Regions from separate parts of the Streptomyces sp. NPDC101227 genome, predicted to be linked through region 1. Evidence: riboswitches for the same ligand, from Rfam matches in the RefSeq annotation. Region 1 holds a riboswitch; each other region holds the start of a gene.
The links. Region 1 has a riboswitch for cyclic di-AMP ahead of ACIRPT_RS23250 (M23 family metallopeptidase). Riboswitches for the same ligand answer to the same signal wherever they lie in the genome.
Positions count from the first base shown of each region.

Region 1 (5,596 bases):
CGCCGGCTCCCACCCCCTCGCCAAGAAGATCGGGGCCTGGCCCGCGGTGTTTGCGGTGGCGGGTGGGGTTGCCGTGGCGTCGTGGGCGGTGGTGGATCGGCGGGGGTAGGTGGGTCGAGGCGGGTACGGGGCCGGCGGGGCCGAGGTGCCGCCGGCCCCGTCCGCGCGTCGAGGTCGAGGAGGTCGGGCCGTTACGCCGACGCCTCGTTGAGGAGGGTCAGTTCGGTCTCTGTGAGGGTCAGGTCGGTGACCGCCAGGAGGGCCGGGAGCTGAGCGACCGTGCGGGCGCTGGCGATCGGGGCGGCGACCGTGGGCCGTGCGGCGAGCCAGGCGAGGGCGACGGTGGCGACCTCGGCGTCGTGGGCGGCGGCGACGGTGTCGAGGGCCTGGAGGACGCGGGGGCCACGGTCGGTGGACAGGTACTGGGCGGCGCCTGTGGAGCGGGCGCTGTCCACGGTGGTGCCCGGGCGGTACTTGCCGGTCAGGAAGCCGGAGGCGAGGGCGTAGTACGGGACCGCGGCCACGCCGTGGCGGGCGGCCACGTCGGCGAGCTCGCCCTCGTAGGTGTCGCGGGAGACCAGGTTGTAGTGGGGCTGGAGGGCCACGTAACGGGCCACGCCCTCGCGGGCGGAGAAGGCCAGGGACTCCTCCAGGCGCTTCGCCGAGATGTTGGAGGCGGCGATCTCGCGGACCTTGCCGGCCCGGACGAGGTCGTCGAGGGCCGTGAGGAATTCCCCGACCTCGAGGGACTCGTCGTCGTAGTGGGTGTAGTAGAGGTCTATGTAGTCGGTGCGCAGGCGCGTGAGGGACGCGTCGACCGCGGTCTTGATGGTGGCGGCGGACAGGCCCTTGAGGTCGGGGCGGGCGCCCACCTTGGTGGCGATGACGACGTCGGAGCGGTTGCCGCGGGAGGCCAGCCAGTTGCCGATGACGGTCTCCGACTCACCGCCCTGGTTGCCGGGGACCCAGGCCGAGTAGACGTCGGCGGTGTCGATGAAGTTGCCCCCGCCGGCCACGTACGCGTCGAGTACGGCGAAGGATTCGGCCTCGTCCGCCGTCCAGCCGAAGACGTTGCCACCGAGGGAGAGGGGCGAGACGGAGAGCGAGCCGAGGGGGGTGCGTGTTGCGGTCATGCGTTGTTGCAGCGTTGGGGGGAGGGAAGTTATTCCCGGGAGCTGCTCCGGGATGTTGTTCCCGGGAGGTGCTCCGGCAGGTCGCTTCGGGAGGTTGTTCGCCTCCCCCCCCGTCACATCAGACGTTCAGCCCGTGGTCCCGCAGCCACGGCATCGGGTCGATCGGATCGCCGGCTCCCGGGCGGACCTCCAGGTGGAGGTGCGGGCCGGTGACGTTGCCGGTGGCGCCGACGCGGGCTATGACGTCGCCGGTGCTGACCTTGCCGGAGGTCTTCACCATGGACGACAGGTGGCAGAACCAGAGTTCGGTGCCGTCGTCGAGGGTGACGACGAGGCGGTAGCCGTACGAACCGGCCCAGCCCGCCTGCGTGATGGTGCCGGAGTGAACCGCCCTGACGGGAGTGCCGGTCGGTGCGGCGAAGTCCTGCCCGGTGTGGTCCGCCGCCCAGCGGTCGCCCGCCTGGCCGAAGCTGGCGGTGAGGGTGTAGGAGGCCACCGGGGTGATGAAGCTCTTGGCCAGTTCGGCGAGGCGCTCGGCCTCGGCCTTCTTGCGCGCCGCCTCCGCCGCCTGCCGCTTGGCCTCGAGCTCCGCCGCCCGCTTGGCGGCCGCGGCCTTCTCGGCGGCGGCGTGGTGCGCGGTGGCGTCCTTCTCGGCCCGGTCGACGGCGGCGGTTTCGGCGGCCTCGCGCTGCTCCTGCTCGGCGGCGCCCTGCTGCGCGTCGGCCTGCTGGAGGATGCGGTGGCGCAGCGCCTCGCCGGCGCCGGTGCCCTGGGCCGCCTCGTGCTGGGTGAGGCCCGCCTGGGAGAGGGGGCCGGCGGCGTGGGGGGACGAGGAGTCGGCGCCCGTACCGGAGCCCGACGGCCCGGAGTCGGATATGAGGCCGCCTATGCCGGGGAGGGACTCGGCGTCCGGCAGCTTCTCGGCGATGTCGTGGGCCATGCCGCCGATGTCGGGCATGGAGATCGGGACCGGCGGGCGGCCCTCGGCCGATGCCATGCCGCCCGCGCCGACCGCCGCGATGACGCCGACGCCCAGGACCGTACCGCTGCGTGCGAGTCCGCCGCCGCGCTGTTTGGCCACCCGGTGCTTGCCGCGGACGGACCGGACGGACTCCTCGGTGGGGTTCCACTCTTCCCACGGTCCGTCGCCGTCGCGCGCGCCGTCGCGCTCGCGGTCGCGGACGCCGCCCTGGTAGACGACTCCGGGGCCCTCGAAACGGCCTCCGTCGTCGAACGGACCCCGGTCATCGAGGTGGGCGGCGGACGGAACCTCGGGGGCAGGCCTGTTGGACGCCACTGGGGCGCACTCCTTTCCTTCCTTCACGCCTACCGGGTTAGCTGACGGGTTCGGAGCAGGAAGGTCTCCTACGGGCGCCTCTGGTGGGAGGCGTCCGATTCACCCCAAGGTGGTGGTTCCCCGGTTCCCTCGGTGCAGTTCATGCATGCCGTACAGATGGTGCGGATCGTGCGTATGGTGCAGATGACGCGGACAGCACGGGCGGCGCGGGGGCGCGGGTCGCATGGAACGAGCGGTCGTGCGGTGCGGTGCCGGTCGGCGATGTTCAGTGCCCACTGGCGCCCGTCCGTGCACATGCGCTCGATCCGTACGGGTGCTCCTGCGTGCCGTGATGACGTGCGACGTGCATGGCGTGCGCTTGCGGGATTCGGCGTAGGCGCGCGGCGCCGCCTCTGCGACGGCTGGGACGACCGCGCTCCGTTATCGGACAGTAATAGAGATCGCCGCCATTTTCCAAGCCTTCCGGGGAATCCGTATGCGCTCCGCATGAGCTTTGGCATGGACTTTTTCGCCCACGAGGGTCACAAAGGGGGCGAGTTGACCGGGCCCGGCTAAACGATCTTCCGGTGATTGTGCGTCAGTTGTTATGCGGAGGGGTGCCCGCTCATTACGCAGCGTGAGAGCAGTAACGTCGGATCATGGTCGTCAACGTGGTCAACGTCGTGAACAGCGCGCAGACAGTGGCGGATCGGTACCGGGAGTTCTCCTGGCAGCAGGCGCGGGGACGGTCCGACGCCCACGCGGAGTTGACCGCCCGGATCAGCCACGACGCCGAGTTCTGCGATCTGTTGTCGGGATCGCTGCCGGCCGGGAACAAACAGCGGCCCACCCTCCTCCTGGCCGCCGTCCGCTATCTCGACGGGCCGCACGCCGAGCTGGGACCGCGCGACGAGACGGCCTACGGACGCTGGCGCGAGTGGACCGTCCGGCACTGGGACGAGGTCCGTGCCGTCATCATGCGGCGCGCCGACCGGACCGGCGAACCGGCGCACTGCGCCACGCTGCTGCCGCTGCTCGCCCGCCTGCCGCAGCCGCTGGCGCTGCTGGAGGTCGGGGCGGCGGCGGGCCTGTGCCTGCAGCCCGATCGGTACCGCTACCGGTACGAGGGGGACGGCGCGGGCCCCGGAACGGAATTCGGGGCGCCCGGGAGCCCGGTGACCTTCGTGTGCCGTACGAGCACCGCAGGCCCCGGCCACGCCCCGGGCCCCGCCCCCGTCGCGCCGGCAGCCCTCACCCGCCTCCCCGACATCGTCTGGCGCGCCGGCATCGACCCCGACCCGCTCGACCCGGTCGCCGAACGCGACGACCTCCGCTGGCTCCAGGCCCTGCGCTGGCCCGCGGACGAGAGCCACGGCGCCCACGGCGCCTACAGCCCCCACAGCCAGGACCGTGCCGACCGGCTCGCGGCCGCCGTGGAAGCCGTACGCCCCGCGCCCCGCCCCCGGATCGTGCGCGGCGATCTCCTCGACGAGCTGCCCGCGCTGGCCGCCGAGGCCCCGTCCGAGGCGACGCTGGTCATCTTCCACACGGCCGTCCTGGGCACCCTCCCGCTCGCCCGCCGCGAGGAGTTCGCCGCTCTCGTACGGTCGCTGCTCGCCGAGCGGGACGGCCCCGGCCACTGGATCTCCCACGAGCACCACACCGTCCTCCCCTGGATCGCCGCCCCGGCCCAGCACGCCCCGCGCCCCGAGGACGCCCACCTGCTGACCCTCGCGCTGGACGAGCGCCCGGTCGCCCTCACCGGCCCGGACGGCGCGAGCCTGCGCCTGCTCACCGAGAACACACCCGCCGGATGAACCGCACCCGCCGGACGATCTAGCCACACCCGCCGGACGAGCTACTCCCCCAGCGGCCGCTGCACCGCCAGCAGCGCCATGTCGTCCGCCTGCGGCCCGCCCGTGTGCCGGGCGACGTCGTCGACCAGCACGTCCAGAAGGACATCCGGTCCCGGGAAGTGACGGCCGCGCAGCCGGTCCGGCGCGTCGTAGAAGCGGCCGGCCCGGTCCCTGGCCTCGGTCACCCCGTCCGTGAACAGCAGCAACAGCGAACCGGCCGGGAAGAACGTCTCGTCCACCCGGTCCGGCCACCCCGCGATCTCGCTCATCCCCAGCGGCAGCGCGGGCGAGGCGGGGCTCAGCTCGCACAGCCCGCCGTCGGGGGCGAGCAGCAGCGGGGCCGGATGACCACGGTTGAGGACGCGCAGTACGGAGTGCGTGCCGGACGGGATCTCCGCCAGGACGGCCGTGGTGAACCCCTCGACCTGGTCCAGCCCCGCGCGCCGCCCGCCCTCCCGTTGCAGCGCCCGCTCCAGCCGGCCCGCCACCGCCTCCAGGGTGGCCTCCTGTTCCGCCGCCTCCCGGAAGGCGCCGATGACGACCACCGCGGCCTCCACCGCCTCCAGCCCCTTGCCCCGGACATCGCCGACGATCAGCCGTACGCCGTGCGGCGTCTCCTGCACCGCGTAGAGGTCGCCGCCGATCCGGGCGTCGGCCTGCGCGGCCACATAGCGCGCCGCGACCGCGAGCCCGCCGATCCGGTCGGGCGGGGTGGGCAGCAGGGCGAGCTGGGCGGCCTCGGCGACATCGCGTACGGAGGCGAGCCGGGCGTCGCTGCGCCGGACGACCCGGTTGATGCCGAGCGCGAGAAAAGCGACGACGAAGACGGTCAGGGCCTCGGTGACCGACTCGGTGTTGTCCTTCGTGCTGTGGTACATGACGACCACGTACTCGCTCACGGCCGCGGCGATCACCGTGACGGCCGTGGCACGCAGGGAGAAGAGGGGCGCCGCGATCAAGGGAGCCGCGGAGAAGAACGGCGCGGCGGTGTACTGGGGCGGCGTGCTCATGTCGAACGCGAAGCCGCCGACGATCAGGACGGCGGGGAGCCAGCGGGCCAGGCGACGGCCGAGCGGGGTCATCCCGGCGCGGCGCGCCGCCCGCTCCTGTGCACCCGTACGGTTCCCGCCGCCTCCAAGCATCCGCACCGGCCTCTTCTCACCGCCAAGGCTGTCGACTCCCAAGGGTTTCGGGTGCGCGGCCGGTCAGCGAATTGTCCTGGGCCGTACGGGTCACGCGAGTCCGGGCACCGAAGCGGAAGGACCGGCCGCGGCTGCACGGGGCCGGTGGCGCGGATATGCGAAAGGCCCCGGCCGCTCTCGCGTACCGGG
Region 1 covers NZ_JBIWOD010000009.1:328,208-333,803, reverse strand. Annotated here, with positions in the region: gene ACIRPT_RS23260 (hypothetical protein) at 1-109, shown strand, start outside; gene ACIRPT_RS23255 (aldo/keto reductase) at 192-1,133, opposite strand; gene ACIRPT_RS23250 (M23 family metallopeptidase) at 1,252-2,430, opposite strand; cyclic di-AMP (ydaO/yuaA leader) riboswitch at 2,442-2,575, opposite strand; gene ACIRPT_RS23245 (DUF2332 family protein) at 3,069-4,226, shown strand; gene ACIRPT_RS23240 (PP2C family protein-serine/threonine phosphatase) at 4,268-5,407, opposite strand.

Region 2 (5,596 bases), on a different contig from region 1:
ACGCGGCCTCTCTGGAGGACGCGCGGGAGTTCTTCCGTACGTACTACGCGCCCAACAACGCCGTCCTGTCGATCGTCGGGGACATCGACTCCGAGCAGACGCTGGCCTGGGTGGAGAAGTACTTCGGTTCGATCCCCTCGCACAATGGCAAACAGCCGCCGCGCGACGGTTCGCTGCCCGAGGTCATGGGCGGCGAGCTGCGCGAGGTCGTCGAGGAGGAAGTGCCCTCCCGCGCCCTGATGGCGGCCTACCGGCTGCCGCACGACGGCACCCGTGAGGCGGATGCCGCGGACCTCGCGCTGACGGTCCTGGGCGGCGGCGAGTCCTCCCGGCTCTACAACCGCCTGGTGCGCCGCGACCGCACCGCCGTCGCGGCCGGTTTCGGCATGCTGCGGCTGGCCGGTGCGCCCTCGCTGGGCTGGCTGGACGTGAAGACGTCGGGCGGCGTGGAGGTCCCCGCCATCGAGAGCGCCGTCGACGAGGAGCTGGCCCGCTTCGCCGCCGAGGGGCCGAGCCCCGAGGAGATGGAGCGCGCGCAGGCCCAGTTGGAGCGCGAATGGCTGGACCGCCTGGCCACGGTCAGTGGCCGCGCCGACGAACTGTGCCGCTTCGCCGTCCTGTTCGGCGATCCGCAGCTCGCGCTGACCGCCGTCCGGCGCGTCCTGGACGTCACCCCCAAGGAGGTGCAGGCGGTCGCCAAGGCCCGGCTGCGCCCCGACAACCGCGCGGTGCTCGTGTACGAGCCCACGGAGCCGACCGCCCCGGCCGACCCGGCCGCCGACACCGAGAAGGAGGAGGCGGACCGGTGAGCGACTCCACCACCCGCGCAGATTCCGCCGCGACCACCATGGACTTCCACCCCCAGCCCAAGGGCGGCGCGCCCAAGCCGTGGGCCTTCCCGGCCCCCGAGCGCTCTCAACTGGCCAACGGGCTCACCCTGCTGACCAGCCACCGCCCCGGCCAGCAGGTCGTTGCCGTCGAGATCAACCTCGTCGCCCCTCTGGAGGCCGAGCCCCAGGGCCTGGACGGAGTCGCCACGATCATGTCGCGCGCCCTGTCCGAGGGCACCGACAAGCACGACGCCGAGGAGTTCGCCGCCGAGCTGGAGCGCTGCGGCGCCACCCTGGACGCGCACGCCGACCACCCCGGCCTGCGGGTCTCCCTCGAGGTGCCGGTGTCCCGGCTGCATCGCGCGCTCGGCCTGCTCGCCGACGCGCTGCGTGCCCCCGCCTTCGCGGAAAGCGAGGTCGAGCGGCTGGTACGCAACCGCCTCGACGAGATCCCGCACGAGCTCGCCAACCCGGCGCGCCGGGCCGCGGTGGCGCTGTCCAAGGAGCTGTTCCCGGCCACGTCCCGGATGTCGCGGCCCCGCCAGGGCACCGAGGAGACCGTCGAGCGCATCGACGCCCCGGCCGTCCGCGCCTTCTACGACGCCCATGTGCGGCCCGCCACGGCCACGGCCGTCATCGTCGGCGACCTCACCGGCGTCGACCTGGACGCGGCGCTCGCCGACACTCTGGGCGCCTGGCGCGGCTCCACCACCGAGCCGCTGAAGCCCTCGGCGATCACCGCCGACGACACCGGCCGCGTGGTCATCGTCGACCGCCCCGGAGCCGTCCAGACGCAGCTGCTGATCGGCCGTATCGGCGCCGACCGGCACGACCGGGTCTGGCCCGCGCAGGTGCTCGGCACGTACTGCCTGGGCGGCACCCTCACCTCCCGGCTGGACCGGGTGCTGCGCGAGGAGAAGGGCTACACCTACGGGGTGCGTGCCTTCGGCCAGGTGCTGCGCTCCTCCGCGGACGGCAGCGGCGCCGCCATGCTCGCCATCAGCGGGTCGGTGGACACCGCCTCCACCGGGCCGGCGCTGCAGGATCTGTGGCAGGTGCTGCGCACCCTCGCGGCAGAGGGGCTGACGGACACCGAGCGGGATGTGGCCGTGCAGAACCTCGTCGGGGTCGCGCCGCTGAAGTACGAGACCGCGGCGGCCGTCGCGGGCACCCTCGCCGACCAGGTGGAGCAGCACCTCCCGGACGACTTCCAGGCACAGTTGTACGCCCGGCTCGCGGAGACCGGGACGGTCGAGGCGACCGCGGCCGCCGTCAGCGCGTTCCCCGTGGACCGCCTGGTGACGATCCTGGTAGGTGACGCCGCGCAGATCGCGGAGCCCGTCAGGAAACTGGGCATCGGCGAGGTGACGGTCGTCAGCGGCTGAGACCCACTGCCTGACAAACCGTCAGGGACCGGCCGGGTGACGAGACGGCCATCGATCGACGCAACGGCTCCCGTGGTGCACGACCGCCACGGGAGCCGTCGTATGTCCGGAATATTGCGTCTGATTGCCCGGTGTCCTTGTGGCGTACGGCACAAAGGGCAGGTTCTGTTTGCCGATTGAAAGATGTCCCGATTAGCGTCGGTCCGACTGTTCGTCACAGGTCCGCCACAACAGTGGCACCGGACAGTCATCGCCGAGTCCCCGTACGGCGCGAGCCAGGGGAGCCGGGGACCCACATGTCCCCTGGGGTGAATCGGGCCCCTCTTCGGAGGAGCCCGTAGGAGACCTTCCTGCTCCGAACCCGTCAGCTAACCCGGTAGGCGAGAAGGAAGGAAAGGACAAGCCACCAGATGGCGTTCACCCGTGCCACCGGGAAGCATCGTCGTGCCAGCCGCACGGCCCGTACGACCCGCAAGATCGCCGGGATGGCCACCCTCGCGGCCACCGGCGTCGTCGCCTCCGTCGCCTCGCCGGCGCTGGCCGCCAGCGGTGAGATGCACACCGAGGACACCGGCCTGCAGCAGGCCGTCGTGATGGGCGACGAGCTCGCCAGCCGCGTCGAGGCCCAGGCCGACGCGCAGCAGACGGCCGCCGAGGCCGCCGCAGTGCAGGCGAAGGCCGAGGCCGCGGCGAAGAAGGCGGCCGACGAGGCCCAGCGGCTCGCCGAGGCCGCCAAGAAGAAGGCCGAGGCGAAGGCCAAGGCGGAGCGGGAGGCCAAGGAGCGCGCGGCCCGCGAGGCGGAGCGCAAGCGGCTCAACGCCTTCGTCGCCCCGATAGCCGGCTCCTACATCTCCACCGGCTACAAGGCCTCCAGCAGCCTGTGGTCCTCCGGCAGTCACACCGGCATCGACTTCCACGCCGCCACCGGCACCTCCGTCCACGCCGTCGGCTCGGGCACCGTCGTGGAGGCCGGCTGGGGCGGCTCGTACGGCAACAACATCGTGATCAAGATGCACGACGGGACGTACACCCAGTACGGCCACCTGTCGTCCATCGGGGTCTCGGTCGGCCAGACCGTCACCCCCGGTCAGCAGATAGGCCTCTCCGGCGCCACCGGCAACGTCACCGGGCCGCACCTCCACTTCGAGGCCCGCACGGGCCCCGACTACGGTTCGGACATCGACCCGATCGCGTATCTGCGCTCGCACGGCGTCGGCGTCTGACACCCCGCGTGTCCTGGTGGAGCCCCGGCCGTCGGCCGGGGCTTCCGCGTATCCGGCGGTCGGCCGCCGCCGGCCGTCCGGGCACCTGGCCAAAAAATATCGCCGAATTCCCGGAGCCCGTCGGAAAAGTCGTCCCGGTCGAATAGAGTCACGGAAAACCCGCCGATCGGCGGCGTTTCCCGGGAATTACGGCGGAGGCACGGACGATGCGAGGCCATCTTTCCGCGCATGCGGTGTGCACGGCGATTCGCGATGACATTGTTTCCGGCGCGCTCGCGCCGGGGAGCCGGCTGATCGAGGAAATTCTCGCGGCCCGCTACGGCGTCTCCAGAGTCCCGGTCCGCGAGGCGCTGCGCACCCTGGAGTCCGAGGGATTTGTCACCACCCGCCAGCATGCGGGCGCCTGCGTCGCCGAGCCCACCGAGCAGGAAGCGGCCGATCTGCTGGACATCCGCGCCCTGTTGGAGCCGCTGGGCGCCGCCCGTGCCGCCGTCCGCCGCAGCCCCGCCCACCTGAAGGTGCTGCGCGGCCTCGTACGGCTCGGCCGCGAGCGGGCCCGGCACGGTCACCCCGCGGACGTGCGCCAACTGGACGGCTGGTTCCACGAGACGCTCGCCCAGGCGGTGGGCAGCCCCAGTCTGACGGCGCTGCTCACGCAGCTACGGCGCAAGATCGAGTGGATGTACGCCGTGGAACTCCCCGCGCGGGCCACCGACTCGTGGGAGGAACACGGCGCGGTGCTGGACGCGGTGGCCAGGGGCGATGCGGAGCGGGCCCGCGCCCTGATGGCGACTCATATCGAACGCTCCCTTCCGGTGTACCGGCTGCGGACTGCCGCAGCCGCGGTGAGGGATGCGAAACGGCCCGTCAACACGGCGCGTGCCCGTAATTAACATGAGGTCTGTATACAAAGGGGTGCGGGATTTTCCGCGGGGTGCGTAATGGTGCCCGTTATTCGTGATGCCGGTATTTCCGCGCTGCGCGTCCGCCCGGATAATCGGCGATCCCTGATTTCGGTATGCCCGTACGGTGAATCGGTTTCAGCGACTGCATGCAATTCCGTCCCGCGGTTGATCCATGCCCGCTGCCCACGCCCTCGCCGTCAATAAAACGACCCCGCGGCGGCAACCGTTTCGGGTCGCCGCCGCGGGGTCGCGGGCAGAGAAAGCAAAAGGATCCCGAAGGACTCGACTCAGACAGTCTCGGGGAGCTCTTCCAGGCCCTCGGAGACGAGCTTCGCCAGGCGGTCGAGCGCGGCCTCGGCGCCCTCGGCGTCGGAGGCCAGCACGATCTCCTCGCCACCCTGGGCGCCCAGGCCCAGCACGGCGAGCATGGAGGCCGCGTTGACGGGGTTGCCATCGGCCTTGGCGATCGTCATCGGGATGCCGGCCGCGGTGGCCGCACGGACGAAGATCGAGGCGGGGCGGGCGTGCAGGCCCTCTGCCCAGCCGACATTGACGCGGCGCTCAGCCATGGTGATGCCCTTCAAGTCACGTGACAGTTGTCTAGACCAGTCTCTCACGCTGCCGGAGTGCTCCGGCAGCGCTCCGGCAACGCTCCGTTGAAACCGAGCGTACGCATGCCGAGCCGGTTGTCAGTGCCCCGCCGTACGCTTATCCGCATGCAGACGCAGCCGGATCACGCGTACCCGACCCACTGGGAAGCCGACGTGGTGCTGCGCGACGGTGGCACGGCGCAGATCCGCCCCATCACCCCCGACGACGCCGAGCGGCTGGTCTCGTTCTACGAGCAGGTTTCGGACGAGTCGAAGTACTACCGCTTCTTCGCGCCCTACCCGCGTCTGTCCGACCGTGACGTCCACCGTTTCACCCACCACGACTACGTCGACCGCGTCGGCCTCGCCGCCACGGTGGGCGGCGAGTTCATCGCCACCGTCCGCTATGACCGGATCAACGACCAGGGGCTGCCCGCCAAGGACCCCGAGGACGACCAGGCCGAGGTCGCCTTCCTGGTCCAGGACGCCCATCAGGGCCGCGGTGTCGCCTCCGCCCTCCTGGAGCACGTCGCGGCGGTGGCCCGTGAGCGCGGCATCCGCCGGTTCGCGGCCGAGGTGCTGCCCGCGAACTCCAAGATGATCAAGGTGTTCACGGACGCCGGCTACACCCAGAAGCGCACCTTCGAGGACGGCGTGGTCCGG
Region 2 covers NZ_JBIWOD010000017.1:150,617-156,212, forward strand. Annotated here, with positions in the region: gene ACIRPT_RS31845 (M16 family metallopeptidase) at 1-809, shown strand, start outside; gene ACIRPT_RS31850 (M16 family metallopeptidase) at 848-2,215, shown strand; cyclic di-AMP (ydaO/yuaA leader) riboswitch at 2,457-2,613, shown strand; gene ACIRPT_RS31855 (M23 family metallopeptidase) at 2,626-3,438, shown strand; gene ACIRPT_RS31860 (GntR family transcriptional regulator) at 3,645-4,331, shown strand; gene ACIRPT_RS31865 (HPr family phosphocarrier protein) at 4,631-4,912, opposite strand; gene ACIRPT_RS31870 (GNAT family N-acetyltransferase) at 5,060-5,596, shown strand, end outside.
Region 2: it holds a riboswitch for cyclic di-AMP, as region 1 does, so the genes downstream of both, ACIRPT_RS31855 (M23 family metallopeptidase) here and ACIRPT_RS23250 (M23 family metallopeptidase) in region 1, are expected to answer to the same signal.

Region 3 (5,596 bases), on a different contig from region 1:
GGACGGCGTGGCGGGACCCGTGCGCCGCCACTCGACATAGTCGTCCGGGATCTCCTCCAGGAAACGCGAGGGCGGGTTGTACGAGGGCTGGCCCCAGGCGCTGCGCATCGTGGAGCGGGTGACGTAGAGCCGCTCGCGGGCGCGCGTGATGCCCACATAGGCGAGCCGGCGCTCCTCTTCCAGCTCCTTGGTCTGGCCCAGGGAGCGCATATGCGGGAAGACGCCGTCTTCGAGGCCGGTGAGGAAGACGACCGGGAATTCCAGGCCCTTGGCGGTGTGCAGGGTCATCAGCGTGATGACGCCGCTGCCGTCCTCGTCCTCGTCGGGGATCTGGTCGGAGTCGGCGACCAGCGCGACCTGCTCCAGGAAGTCGGAGAGCGTGCCCGGGTTCTCCTCGCCGCGCTCCTGCTCGAACTCCAGGGCCACGGAGGCGAGTTCCTGGAGGTTTTCGATCCGGGTCTCGTCCTGGGGGTCGGTGGAGGACTGGAGCTCGGCGAGATAGCCCGTGCGCTCCAGGACGGCTTCCAGGACCGTGGCGGGCCCGGCGCCGGACTCCACGATCGTGCGCAGCTCCTCCATGAGGACGTTGAAGCGCTTGACGGCGTTGGCGGAGCGGGCGGCCATGCCGTACGCCTCGTCGACGCGGCGCAGCGCCTGCGGGAACGTGATCTTCTCGCGGGAGGAGAGGGCGTCGATCATGGCCTCGGCGCGCTCGCCGATGCCGCGCTTGGGGACGTTCAGGATCCGGCGCAGCGGGACGGTGTCCTCGGGGTTGGCGAGCACCCGCAGATAGGCGAGGACGTCGCGGACCTCCTTGCGCTCGTAGAAGCGCACGCCGCCGACGACCTTGTAGGGCAGCCCGACCCGGATGAAGATCTCTTCGAAGACGCGGGACTGGGCGTTGGTGCGGTAGAAGACGGCGACATCGCCGGACTTGGCGTCTCCGGCGTCCGTGAGCCGGTCGATCTCGTCGGCGACGAACTGCGCCTCGTCGTGCTCGGTGTCCGCGACATAGCCGGTGATCTTGGGGCCGGCGCCGGCGTCGGTCCAGAGGTTCTTGGGGCGGCGGTTCTCGTTGCGCTCGATGACGGCGTTGGCGGCGGACAGGATCGTCTGCGACGAGCGGTAGTTCTGCTCCAGCAGGATCGTGGTGGCGTCCGGGTAGTCCTCCTCGAACTGGAGGATGTTGCGGATCGTGGCGCCGCGGAACGCGTAGATCGACTGGTCGGCGTCACCGACGACGCACAGCTCGGCGGCGGGCATCTCGTCCGTGCCCGGGCCGACCAGCTCGCGGACGAGGGTGTACTGGGCGTGGTTGGTGTCCTGGTACTCGTCGACGAGGACATGGCGGAAGCGGCGGCGGTAGTGCTCGGCGACATCCGGGAAGGCCTGGAGCAGATTGACCGTCGTCATGATGATGTCGTCGAAGTCCAGGGCGTTGGCCTCGCGCAGCCGCGACTGGTACATCGCATAGGCCTCGGCCAGGGTCTTCTCGAAGCCGTCGGCGGCCGTCCCGGCGAAGGTCTCCTCGTCGATGAGCTCGTTCTTGAGGTTGGAGATCTTCGCGCTGAAGGACTTGGGCGGGAAGCGCTTGGGGTCCAGGTCGAGGTCGCGGCAGACCAGGGCCATCAGGCGCTTGGAGTCGGCGGCGTCGTAGATCGAGAAGGACGAGGTGAAGCCGAGCTTCTTGGACTCGCGGCGCAGGATGCGGACGCAGGCGCTGTGGAAGGTGGAGACCCACATGGCGTTGGCGCGGGGCCCGACGAGGTCCTCGACGCGCTCCTTCATCTCGCCCGCGGCCTTGTTCGTGAACGTGATCGCGAGGATCTGGCCGGGGTGGACATGGCGCTCGGCGAGCAGATGCGCGATGCGGTGGGTGAGCACCCGGGTCTTGCCGGAGCCGGCGCCGGCGACGATCAGCAGCGGGCTGCCGTGATGCGCCACGGCGGCCTTCTGCTCGTCGTTGAGCCCCTCGAGCAGCGCGGCGGGGTCGACGACGGGGCGGGCGGCGCCGTCGCGGTAGTACGCCTCCTGGGGCACCGGTGCGTCGAAATTCCCGTGGAACTTTCCGTCGAAGAGGTCAGCGGGAATCTCCTCCGGGGCCGGGCCGTGCTCGTCCTCGGGGGGCGGCGGGGGCTCGTCCTCGTGCTTGGGGCCGAGGTCCGCCAGGAAGCTGTCGTCAAAGAGGCTGCTCATCGCCCACCGAGTCTAGGCCGCCGCACTGACAGCCCGCCGCCACCTCTCCAGATCCGGCCCCCGGCCCGCGGCCCGCATCCCCGAGATCGCGTTAAGGTCACAAAAAGGTTTCGGGCATATCGAACATCAGCCTTCACAGGAGTCACACGAGTTGGCTACCGTGCCTGCTCGGGCAGCCCGTTTCCCCGCGGACGACAGCGTCTGCACGGGCCGCCTCCGCCGAGTCCGGCCCTGCCACCAGGCACCCGGAGCCGGGGACCCACCAGCACCACCGGGGTGAATCGGCCGGTGCGGCCGCCAGCAGCGGACGCATCGACCGTAGGGCAAGCCTTCCGTCATCGACACCGCCCGAACCCGACAGCTAACCCGGTAGGCGGTCCACGGAAGGAGTCGCCGGCCTTGGCGTCGCACCGCAAGCCGCGCACCCGCATACTCACCTCGCCCGGGAGCCGTCGTACGGCCGCCGGGCTCACCACTGCCGCCCTCGCCTCGGTCACCCTGCTCTCGCAGTCCGCCGACGCCGCCCCCAGGGCTCCCAAGCCCACCATCGAAGAGGTCAAGCAGAAGGTCGACGGGCTCTACCGTCAGGCCGAGGTGGCCACCCAGAAGTACAACGCCGCCAAGGAGGGCGCCGAGCACCAGCGCGCCACCGTCAACGGCCTGCTCGACGCCGCCGCCAAGCGCGCACAGAAGATGAACGAGTCCCGGCGCGAGCTGGGCACCTTCGCCTCCGCGCAGTACCGCACCGGCGGGATGAACCCCACGACGCAGCTGATGCTCGCCAAGGACCCGCAGGAATTCTTCGACCGTACGCACCTGATGGAGCGGCTCACCGGCCGGCAGAAGCAGGCGGTCACCGACTACCAGGAGCAGCAGGCGGCCGCCGCCCGGCAGCGGGCCAAGGCGACCTCCAGCCTGGAGCAGCTCCAGAGGACGCAGACCTCGCTGCAGGAGTCCAAGCGGTCCGTCCAGGAGAAGCTGGCCGAGGCGCGGCAGCTGCTGTCCCGGCTGACCGCGCAGGAGAAGGCGCGGCTGGCGGAGCTGGAGCGCCAGAAGGAGGCGGCCGCCAAGCGCCGGGCCGATGAGCTGGCGCGGCAGCAGGCCGAGAAGGCGCGCCAGCAGGCGGAGAAGGAGCGCCAGCAGCGCCAGAGCGGCGGCAGCACGACGGGCGGCGGCTCGACCGGTGGCGGCTCCACCAGCGGCGGGTCGACCAGCTCCACCCAGGTGGAGAAGGTGCTCGCCTTTGCCCGCGCCCAGATAGGCAAGCCGTACGTCTGGGGCGCGACCGGCCCGAGCTCCTACGACTGCTCGGGCCTGACCGCGGCGGCGTGGAAGGCGGCCGGGGTCGATCTGCCGCGTACGACGTGGGACCAGGTCAAGGTCGGCCAGCGGGTCGCGACCAGCGACCTCAAGCCCGGTGACCTGGTGTTCTTCTTCGACGACATCAGCCACGTAGGCATTTACATAGGCGACGGCAAGATGATCCACGCACCGCACCCGGGCGCCAACGTCCGGGTGGAGTCGATCTACTACGACCCGATCTACGGGAGCGTGCGGCCGGCCTGAGCGGCGGCTGAGCGGCTGGTTCGAACGACTTCGCCCCCTACGGGGCTCCCCTAAGGGGGCCGCAGGCCCCTACCGCACAACTGCCCCGGACCCACCCCCCACACGCCACCGCGCGGTCGTCCTCTCGAAGGGACGACCGCGCGGTGAGCCGTATGTAGCGGGTGCCCGGTCCGGGGGCCGGGGTGGACGCCGGAGCCGAGGTGCGGGCGTCGAAGCCGGGTTCCGGGCGGCCGGAGCCGAACTCCGCAGGGCCGGTCTCAGGTCCAGAGCACCGCGATGAAGATGTTGGCCATCGTGAGCCCGCCGACGGCACCGAAGAGCGGCTTGGCGATCTTCTCCTCGTCCCGCTTGACGTAGACCAGCGCCAGGATCACCACCAGGACGGCCATCTTGATGGCGATCTTGATGTTGTTGACCGGCTGGTCCTGGGCCTGGTTCAGCCCGACCAGCACGATGCCGGTGACCAGCATCGTCAGCGCGCCGTGCAGCATGGCCGGCACGAAGCGGGCGGCCCCCGCGCTCATCGCCTTCATCTGGGTGAGGAAGCCGCCCAGCAGGGAGGCGATGCCGATGATGTGCAGGCCGACGAAGATATTGATTACTACGTCCATAGTGCGGGATCGTATCCGCCGCATATCACGCGCCTTCCGGCAGGGCGCCGGTAATCGCCGCTTCGATCATGGCAGGCCGCGCACGGCCCCGTACGCGGCGGACACTCGCTCATCCGCCCGCCACTCGCGGTCGAAAGCCGTCAATTCCGGCCAACTGGGCGCTATGCCGTGACGTGCAGGTTTACCGTCCTCACTCCAGGCGGCCGACGAATGCGCGGCCCGTACGGAAGGAAGTGACGGCCACCGTGGCGTCGCACCGCAAGACCAAGCAGCACCCGCCGGCACCGCTGGGCGGCGCCCGCACCGCCCGCACCGCCCGCACCGCCCGTACGGCCCGCACCGCCCGTACGGCCGCCGCCCTGGCCCTTGCCGGTGCCGCGGGCGTCGCCGCCTTCGACGGCACCGGCCAGGCCGCTCCCCGCCCCACCCCCGCCCAGGTCAAGGGCCGGGTCGACGCGCTGTACCAGGAGGCAGAGGTGGCGACGCAGCACTACAACGGCGCCAAGGAACAGGCCGATGCCGCACGCGCGGAGCTGAGCCGGCTCCAGGACGAGGCCGCCCGCCGGACCCAGAAACTCAACGCCGCCAAGGCCCAGCTGGGCACGATGGCCGGAAACCAGTACCGCTCCGGCGGCGTGGACCCGACCGTACGGCTGATGATGTCCGCCGATCCGCAGCGCTATCTGGACGGCGCCACGATCCTGGAGCGCGCGGGCAGCCATCAGGCGAACGCGGTGGCCGGATATGCGCGCCGGCTCGGCAGCGTCCGTCAGATCCGCGACCGCGCCGAGGCCACCGCGGAGCGGCTGGAGCGCACCGAGGGCACGCTGCGGCGCCAACGCGTCACGATCGTACGGAAACTGGACTCCGCCGAGGCGCTGCTCAACCGGCTGACGGAGCAGCAGCGGCGGCGGATGACGCCCGAGGCCGACCCGTCCGGGGCCCCGGACGACGCCGGAGCGCAGGCGCCCAACTCCCGTGCCGCGCACGCCGTTTCGTTCGCCTACGCCGCGCTCGGCAAGCCGTACGTCTGGGGCGCGACCGGCCCCTCGGCGTTCGACTGCTCCGGCCTGACCCAGGCCGCCTGGAAGTCCGGCGGCGTCTCGCTGCCCCGCACGACCTACACCCAGATCGGCTCCGGGCCGCGCATCGACCGGTCCCAGCTCGCCCCGGGTGACCTGGTGTTCTTCTATTCCGGGATCAGCCATGTGGGCCTCTACATC
Region 3 covers NZ_JBIWOD010000006.1:268,336-273,931, reverse strand. Annotated here, with positions in the region: gene pcrA (DNA helicase PcrA) at 1-2,196, opposite strand, end outside; cyclic di-AMP (ydaO/yuaA leader) riboswitch at 2,404-2,588, shown strand; gene ACIRPT_RS16320 (NlpC/P60 family protein) at 2,596-3,762, shown strand; gene ACIRPT_RS16315 (hypothetical protein) at 4,020-4,373, opposite strand; gene ACIRPT_RS16310 (NlpC/P60 family protein) at 4,607-5,596, shown strand, end outside.
Region 3: it holds a riboswitch for cyclic di-AMP, as region 1 does, so the genes downstream of both, ACIRPT_RS16320 (NlpC/P60 family protein) here and ACIRPT_RS23250 (M23 family metallopeptidase) in region 1, are expected to answer to the same signal.